2 regions of the Streptomyces sp. NPDC048590 genome follow, and region 1 is predicted to be linked to the other one. Evidence: riboswitches for the same ligand, from Rfam matches in the RefSeq annotation. Region 1 holds a riboswitch; the other holds the start of a gene.
The links. A riboswitch is a leader RNA that binds a small molecule or an ion and turns the genes downstream of it on or off. The one in region 1 is predicted to bind cyclic di-AMP.
Positions count from the first base shown of each region.

Region 2: linked by a shared signal. The riboswitch ahead of ACGFNN_RS24390 (peptidoglycan DD-metalloendopeptidase family protein) and the one ahead of ACGFNN_RS32150 (M23 family metallopeptidase) in region 1 are both predicted to bind cyclic di-AMP.

Region 1 is NZ_JBICWC010000014.1:112,163-115,611, forward strand. Features, by position in the region: gene ACGFNN_RS32145 (M16 family metallopeptidase) at 1-1,093, shown strand, start outside; cyclic di-AMP (ydaO/yuaA leader) riboswitch at 1,307-1,475, shown strand; gene ACGFNN_RS32150 (M23 family metallopeptidase) at 1,488-2,267, shown strand; gene ACGFNN_RS32155 (GntR family transcriptional regulator) at 2,500-3,204, shown strand; gene ACGFNN_RS32160 (HPr family phosphocarrier protein) at 3,386-3,449, opposite strand, start outside.
Region 2 is NZ_JBICWC010000008.1:325,542-328,990, forward strand. Features, by position in the region: gene ACGFNN_RS24380 (TetR/AcrR family transcriptional regulator) at 1-369, shown strand, start outside; gene ACGFNN_RS24385 (SGNH/GDSL hydrolase family protein) at 411-1,235, opposite strand; gene ACGFNN_RS24390 (peptidoglycan DD-metalloendopeptidase family protein) at 1,399-2,313, opposite strand; cyclic di-AMP (ydaO/yuaA leader) riboswitch at 2,319-2,474, opposite strand; gene ACGFNN_RS24395 (tyrosine-protein phosphatase) at 2,900-3,449, shown strand, end outside.

The DNA.
Region 1 (3,449 bases):
CGACCACCCGGGGGTCCGCGTCTCGCTGGAGGTCCCGGTCTCGCGGCTCGCCAAGGCCCTCGGCCTGGTCGCCGAGGCGCTGCGGGCCCCCGCCTTCGCGGAGAGCGAGGTCGAGCGGCTGGTGGCCAACCGCCTCGACGAGATCCCCCACGAGCAGGCCAACCCCGCGCGGCGCGCCGCCAAGCAGCTCTCCAAGGAACTCTTCCCCGCCACCGCGCGGATGTCGCGCCCCCGCCAGGGCACCGAGGAGACGGTCCGGCGGATCGACGCCGCCGCGGTGCGGGCCTTCTACGAAGCCCACTTCCGTCCGGCCACGGCGACCGCGGTAGTCGTCGGAGACCTCACCGAGGTGGACCTCGACGGGCTGCTCTCCGACACGCTCGGCGACTGGTCCGGCAACGCCGGCCAGCCGCGCCCGGTCCCCCCGATCACCGCGGACGACGCCGGCCGCGTGGTCATCGTGGACCGTCCCGGAGCCGTGCAGACGCAGCTGCTGATCGGCCGTATCGGCGCGGACCGGCATGACAGCGTGTGGCCCGCGCAGGTCCTCGGCACGTACTGCCTGGGAGGCACGCTCACCTCGCGGCTGGACCGCGTGCTGCGCGAGGAGAAGGGCTACACCTACGGGGTCCGGGCCTTCGGACAGGTCCTGCGCTCCACGTCTCCCGGCACGGCGTCGGGGGGAACCGGCGCGGCGATGCTGGCCATCAGCGGTTCCGTGGACACCGAGTCCACCGGCCCCGCGCTGGACGACCTCTGGAAGGTCCTGCGGACGCTCGCGGCCGAGGGGCTCACCGACGCCGAGCGTGAGACCGCCGTGCAGAATCTCGTGGGCGTCGCCCCGCTGAAGTACGAGACGGCCGCCTCCGTCGCGGGGACGCTGGCCGACCAGGTCGAGCAGCACCTCCCGGACGACTACCAGGCCGAGCTGTACGCCAGGCTGGCGGCGACCGGCACCGTCGAGGCCACGGCCGCGGTGGTCAACGCCTTCCCCGTGGACCGGCTGGTCACGGTCCTGGTCGGCGACGCCTCACAGATCGCCGAGCCCGTGAGGGCGCTCGGTATCGGCGAGGTGTCGGTCGTCACCGGCTGACACCGCAGCACATCACCGGCTGACACCACAGCACATCCGGAACCCCGGCGGTCTCGACCGCCGGGGTTCCGTCATCTGTCCGATTCGCCCGGTATCGCAGCTGTTTGCCCTGTGGGATGTCCGACAAAGGCCCCTATCCGTTTGGAGCGGATGAGCCGCCCGATCTAGCGTCGGCTCGGCTGTCCGCCGGACGAATGCCGCAACCGCGGCGACGGGCAGCCATCGCCGAGTCCCCGTCAGGCGCGAGCCTGGGGAGCCGGGGACCCATGAAGTCCCTGGGGTGAATCGGACCCCCGTACCTCGCACGAGGCCCGGGTGCCCGTAGGAGACCTTCCTGCTCCGAACCCGTCAGCTAACCCGGTAGGCGAGAAGGAAGGAAAGGACCAGCCACTCCATGGCGTTCATCCGTGCCACCGGGAAGCACCGTGCCCCGAGCCGCCTGACGCGCAAGGGCGCCGAGGTCGCCGGTATCGCGGCCCTGGCCACCGTCGGTGTCGTCGGCGCCACCGCCTCCCCGGCCCTCGCCGCGGACGCCGAGGCCGCCCCCGCCTCCACCGGTCTCACCCAGACCGTCGCGCTCGACACCTCCCTCGCCGCCCAGATCCAGGCGCAGGCCGAGGTCCAGCAGCACCAGGCCGAGGCCGCCGCCAAGGCGAAGGCCAAGGCGGAGGCGAAGGCAGAGGCCGAGCGCAAGGCGGAAGCCCGCGCCGAGAAGGCGCGCGAGGAGAAGGCGCGTGCGGCGCGCGCCGCCGAGCGTGCCCGGCTGAACGCCTTCCACCTCCCGGTCGCCGGATCTCACGTGACCACCGGTTACAAGTCCGGCGGCTCGCTCTGGTCCTCCGGCAGCCACTCCGGCGTGGACTTCCAGGCTGCCTCGGGCACCTCCGTCGTCGCCGTAGGCGCGGGCACGGTCGTCGAGGCCGGCTGGGGCGGCGCCTACGGCAACAACATCGTGCTCAGGATGAAGGACGGCACGTACACCCAGTACGGTCACCTCTCCTCCATCGGCGTCTCCGTCGGTCAGAGCGTCGGCTCCGGCGAGCAGATCGGCCTCTCCGGCTCGACCGGCAACTCGACCGGACCGCACCTGCACTTCGAGGCCCGCACCACCCCCGAGTACGGCTCGGACATGGACCCCGTCGCCTACCTCCGGGCCCACGGCGTCCAGGTCTGACGTCCGCTCAGCCCTTGGGCACACCACTTCGGCGAAGGCCCCGGCACCCTGTGCCGGGGCCTTCGCCGTGCTGTGACGACGGACCGCGCGGAAGGCTCGGCCGAACTGCGTTCCGGCCAAAAGATATACATGGATTCCGCCCCGCCATCGGAAATTCCCGCCGGTTGCAATAGAGTCACAGAACAGGCGTCGATCGGCCGCGTTTCGCGGGGATTAAGGCGGAGGTTCGGACATGCGCATTCCCGCGCATTCGGTATGCACGGCGATCCGTGACGACATCGTCTCCGGTGTCTACGAGCGCGGCAGCCGCCTCACCGAGGAGGTGCTCGCCCGCCGTTACGGCGTCTCCCGCGTCCCCGTGCGCGAGGCGCTGCGCACCCTGGAGTCCGAGGGGTTCGTCGTGACGCGCCGGCACGCGGGTGCCTGCGTCGCCGAGCCCACGGAGCAGGAGGCCGCCGACCTGCTGGAGATACGGATGCTCCTGGAGCCCCTGGGGGCCGCGCGTGCGGCTCAGCGCCGCAGCGACGCCCACCTCAAGGTGCTCCGCGGTCTGGTGAGACTGGGGCAGGAGCGGGTGCGCCGGGGCGAGGGGGAGGATCTGCGCTCCCTGGGGGGCTGGTTCCACGAGACGCTGGCCCAGGCTTCGGGGAGTCCCGCCCTGATCGCGCTGCTTACCCAGCTCAGGCACAAGATCGCCTGGATGTACGCCGTCGAGCAGCCGGTCCGTCCCGCTGACTCCTGGGCCGAGCACGGGGCCCTCGTGGACGCGGTGGCGCGCCGCGACACCGAGCGGGCCAGGGCCATCGCGACGCAGCACGCGGAGCGGGCCGCCGCCGCACACCGCCTGCGGCGTACGGAGCGGCAGGGGAGGCCGGAGGGTGCTCCCAGGGTGAGAACTTCGCAACACCCCGTAAACATCGCCGGAGCCCGTCATTAACAATGGGGCCGTATACAAAGAAGGTAATTGCCGGACGGCTTTATTTCTGCTGCCCTGATCCGGTAATTCCGAAGGTCTGTCCGGATTTATTTCGACGTCGTCCGGAAGCTGGAAAAGCCGCGGCTCCCGATGGGGTGCCGCGGCTTTTCCGCAGGGCTGTTCCGGATGGGAACGGCTGGAATCAGACGGTCTCCGGGAGCTCCTCGAGGCCCTCGGCCACCAGCTTCGCCAGGCGGTCCAGGGCG
Region 2 (3,449 bases), on a different contig from region 1:
AGCGCGGTTCGGCGACTGCGGGCGGCCGTTCGCTGGTACGCGCCGACCGGGCAGGCCAAGGGCTGGCGGCTGTGGATCGAGGGCTGGGCGTCCTCCTTGCGTGATCCGGTGCTCCGCGAGGTCGCCGGCGATCTCGACCAGCAGTGGAAGGCCGAGATGGCCGAGGTCATCGAGGAGGGCGCCGCGGCAGGTGAGTTCCACTGCGACGATCCGATGTCCGTGGCCTGGCGTCTCACCGCCCTCCTGGACGGGCTTGCCGTCCAGATGATGTCGTACGGGGGTCCGCTCTCGCGGGCCACCATGCTGCTGTGGGCCGAGGAAGCGCTCGCCCGTGAACTCGGCATCGACCACGACGCTCTGACCCGCTGAGGAGCGGCCGCCGCCCGGCTCCCGGACGGCGGCGGCTGCCGTCAGAGCGGAAGCAGATCCGGTCGCTTGGCGGCGACGTGGTCACCGGACGACTCCCCGCGAAGACGGCGGCCGATCCAGGGCACGAGGTACTCCCGCGCCCACTGGATGTCGTCACGGCGCACTTCGAAGGCGCCCCGCGGGATCTGCGGGGGCCACACCTGGTCGGGATCGGCCGGCACGTCGAGACCGAGGACCTGGGCGGCTCGCAGCGCCACGCGGGTGTGGCCCTCGGGCGAGAGGTGGAGCCGGTCGTTGTCCCAGGCCCGCCGGTCCTGGACCGACCGCAGGGACCACAGGTCGAGCACCGGGCAGTCGTAGCGGTCGGCGATGGACCGCACGTGGGCGGTGTACATGGCGATCTTGCCGCGCAGGTGCTTGAGCACCGGAATGCCACGGGTGTCGAAGCCGGTGGTGACCATGACCGTTCCGACCGTCCGGGTCAGGTCGGCGACCGCTCGCTCGAAGCGCTCCGCCACGTCGTCCGGATCGGATCCGGGCCGGAGGATGTCGTTGCCACCCGCGCAGAAGCTCACCAGATCAGGCGCCAGCTCCTTGGCCCGGGGGACCTGCTCCTCGACTATCTGGTCGAGGAGGCGTCCGCGTACGGCGAGATTGGCGTACCGGAAGTTCCCGTGGGGGTCGTCCGCGGAACCGGTCACCGCGTCGGGGGCGGGGAGCTGGTCCGCGAGCAGGACCGCGAACCGGTCCGCCCAGCCGACCAGCCTCCCGTCGGGGCCGGGGTCTCCGACGCCCTCGGTGAAGCTGTCGCCGATCGCCGCGTACGACCCGATGATGCCTCGTCTGTTTCTCGAATCGTCTGCCACAAGGGCATATCCTGCACCTTCGAATGTGACCTACGCGACCGTAATAAAGGGTTGACGGATGGTGAGAAAGACCACCCGGTCAGTTTTTGGTAAAGCCGGAATAAGGGGAGAGGGCGGTGCGCCGCAGCGCACCGCCCTCTCCCCTGCCCTCAGGTGACGTGACTCAGATGGCGACGCCGTGCGAACGCAGGTAGGCGATCGGGTCGACGTCCGAGCCGTAGCTCGGTCCCGTCCGGACCTCGAAGTGGAGGTGCGGGCCGGTGGAGTTGCCCGTGGAACCGGAGAGGCCGATCTGCTGGCCGCCGGTCACGGTCTGCCCGGCGGAGACCTCGAGGGAGGACAGGTGCGCGTACTGGGAGTACATGCCGTCGCTGTGCTGGATGACGACCTCGTTGCCGTAGGAACCGCTCCAGCCGGCGGAGACCACGGTGCCCGGGCCGATCGAGCGGACGCTGGTGCCGGAGGCCGCCTGGAAGTCGGAGCCGGTGTGGTAGCCGCTGGACCAGCTGGCGCCGGAAGCACGGTACTGGGTCGTGACGTTGGGGTTCTCGACCGGCGCGGCGTAGCCGGAGGTGTTGCTCTCGGAGGTGCCCGTGGCAGGGGTCCCCTCGGCCGGAGCGGCGGCCGTCTTCCCGGCCGGAGCCTGCCGCTCGGTGGCGGGTGCCGCTGCCTTCGCCGCGGAGGGCGTGGCCTCGGTGGACTTCGCGGCGGGCGCGGAGGCCTTCGCCCCGAGGGTCAGCTTCATACCCGGACGGATCAGGCTCGGGTTCTCGCCGACGACCTCACGGTTGTCCTTGTACAGCTTGTGCCAGCCGCCCTTGATCTTCTCCTTGACGGCGATCTTGGCCAGGTAGTCCCCGGCGACCACGGAGTAGGTCCGGGGAGCCTTCTTGGCCGCGGCCGCCGGGGCGCTGTGCGCCGCGGCGGACTTCGCGGCCGGCGCGGACTGCTCGGCGGCGTGGGCGCCGGTGGCGCCGATCAGCGGGAGGGCGAGAACGGCGCCGCCCGTCCCTGCGGCGAGGACGCCTCGGGATATCGGGCCGGTCTTCCTGCGACGGTGCTTGCCTCGTGCGGGCATGGGGGAATTCCTCTCCGGCGCCTGCGAGGTGAGCTGTCGGGTTCGGACTGGAGATGCCCGGCCGCGGTACGCGACTTGACCCCTAGCCGCCCGGATCCCCCCGGACGGCGACTTACCTGGTTCCCCCGCTCCTGCCACACGTGAGTCGGTTCGGATTCCGGTCGGCGGCAGGATTAGGCGTTCCGTCCGGATTGACCGTGACGTTAAGCGAGCCCGGACTCCGCGAACAAGCGCCGGATTGCGGAGTGGAATGGAGAGGTCAATTCCGGCGCGGAATTACCGTCACACTCCGTGGATTACAGATCTTGGCTTTCCGTGTGGCACCAGGAAGGCCCTCGCGCGCATTCGCCACACACCGTCACGGATATGATCCCGCTCACCCATCGCGGCCAAGCCGTCACACAAGATGCGTATGTTATTCCAAATGCATCAATACGGACATCTCATTACTGGTCGCGCTAAATCAGATCGAAATGTCGCCGTGAGGCCGGGGCACCGAAGCGATTGCTCGATGCAGCCATGTCGTATCGTCGCGAGCGTGCCCCGTCGGCGAGCGGCGCCGGCGCCCGACACCCCAGGAGCCCTTGTGACGCAGCTGCCAGAGGTCCCGCCGGCCGGCCCCGAACCGACGGACGTCGATCTCACCGGTGTCCGTAACTTCCGTGACGTCGGCGGACTTCCCACCGTGGACGGGCGCACCGTGCGTTTCGGGCGCCTCTACCGCAGCGGGCACCTCGCCCACGCCACCGAGGCGGACGCGGCCTTCCTCTCCGGACTCGGTCTGCACACGGTCTTCGACTTCCGCAACGCCGCCGACCACAAGCTCGACGGCTACGACGTGGACCTGCCCGGCGTCCGCAACGTCAGCATTCCGCTCTCCGACCCGGCCGACGGCGCCGAGTTCTGGCGACTCGTGCGTGACGGCAACATCGAGCAGCTGCGCTCGATCCTGGCGAACGGCAAGGGCACCGACCGCATGGTCGCCTCCTACCGTTCGATCATCAGGGACCGCACCTCCGAGCACAGCCGCGTGCTCCACGCGCTGGCGGAGGACAGCGTGCCGGCCCTGATGCACTGTGCGGCGGGGAAGGACCGGGCCGGCCTCTCGATCGCTGTCACCCTTCTCGCGGTGGGCG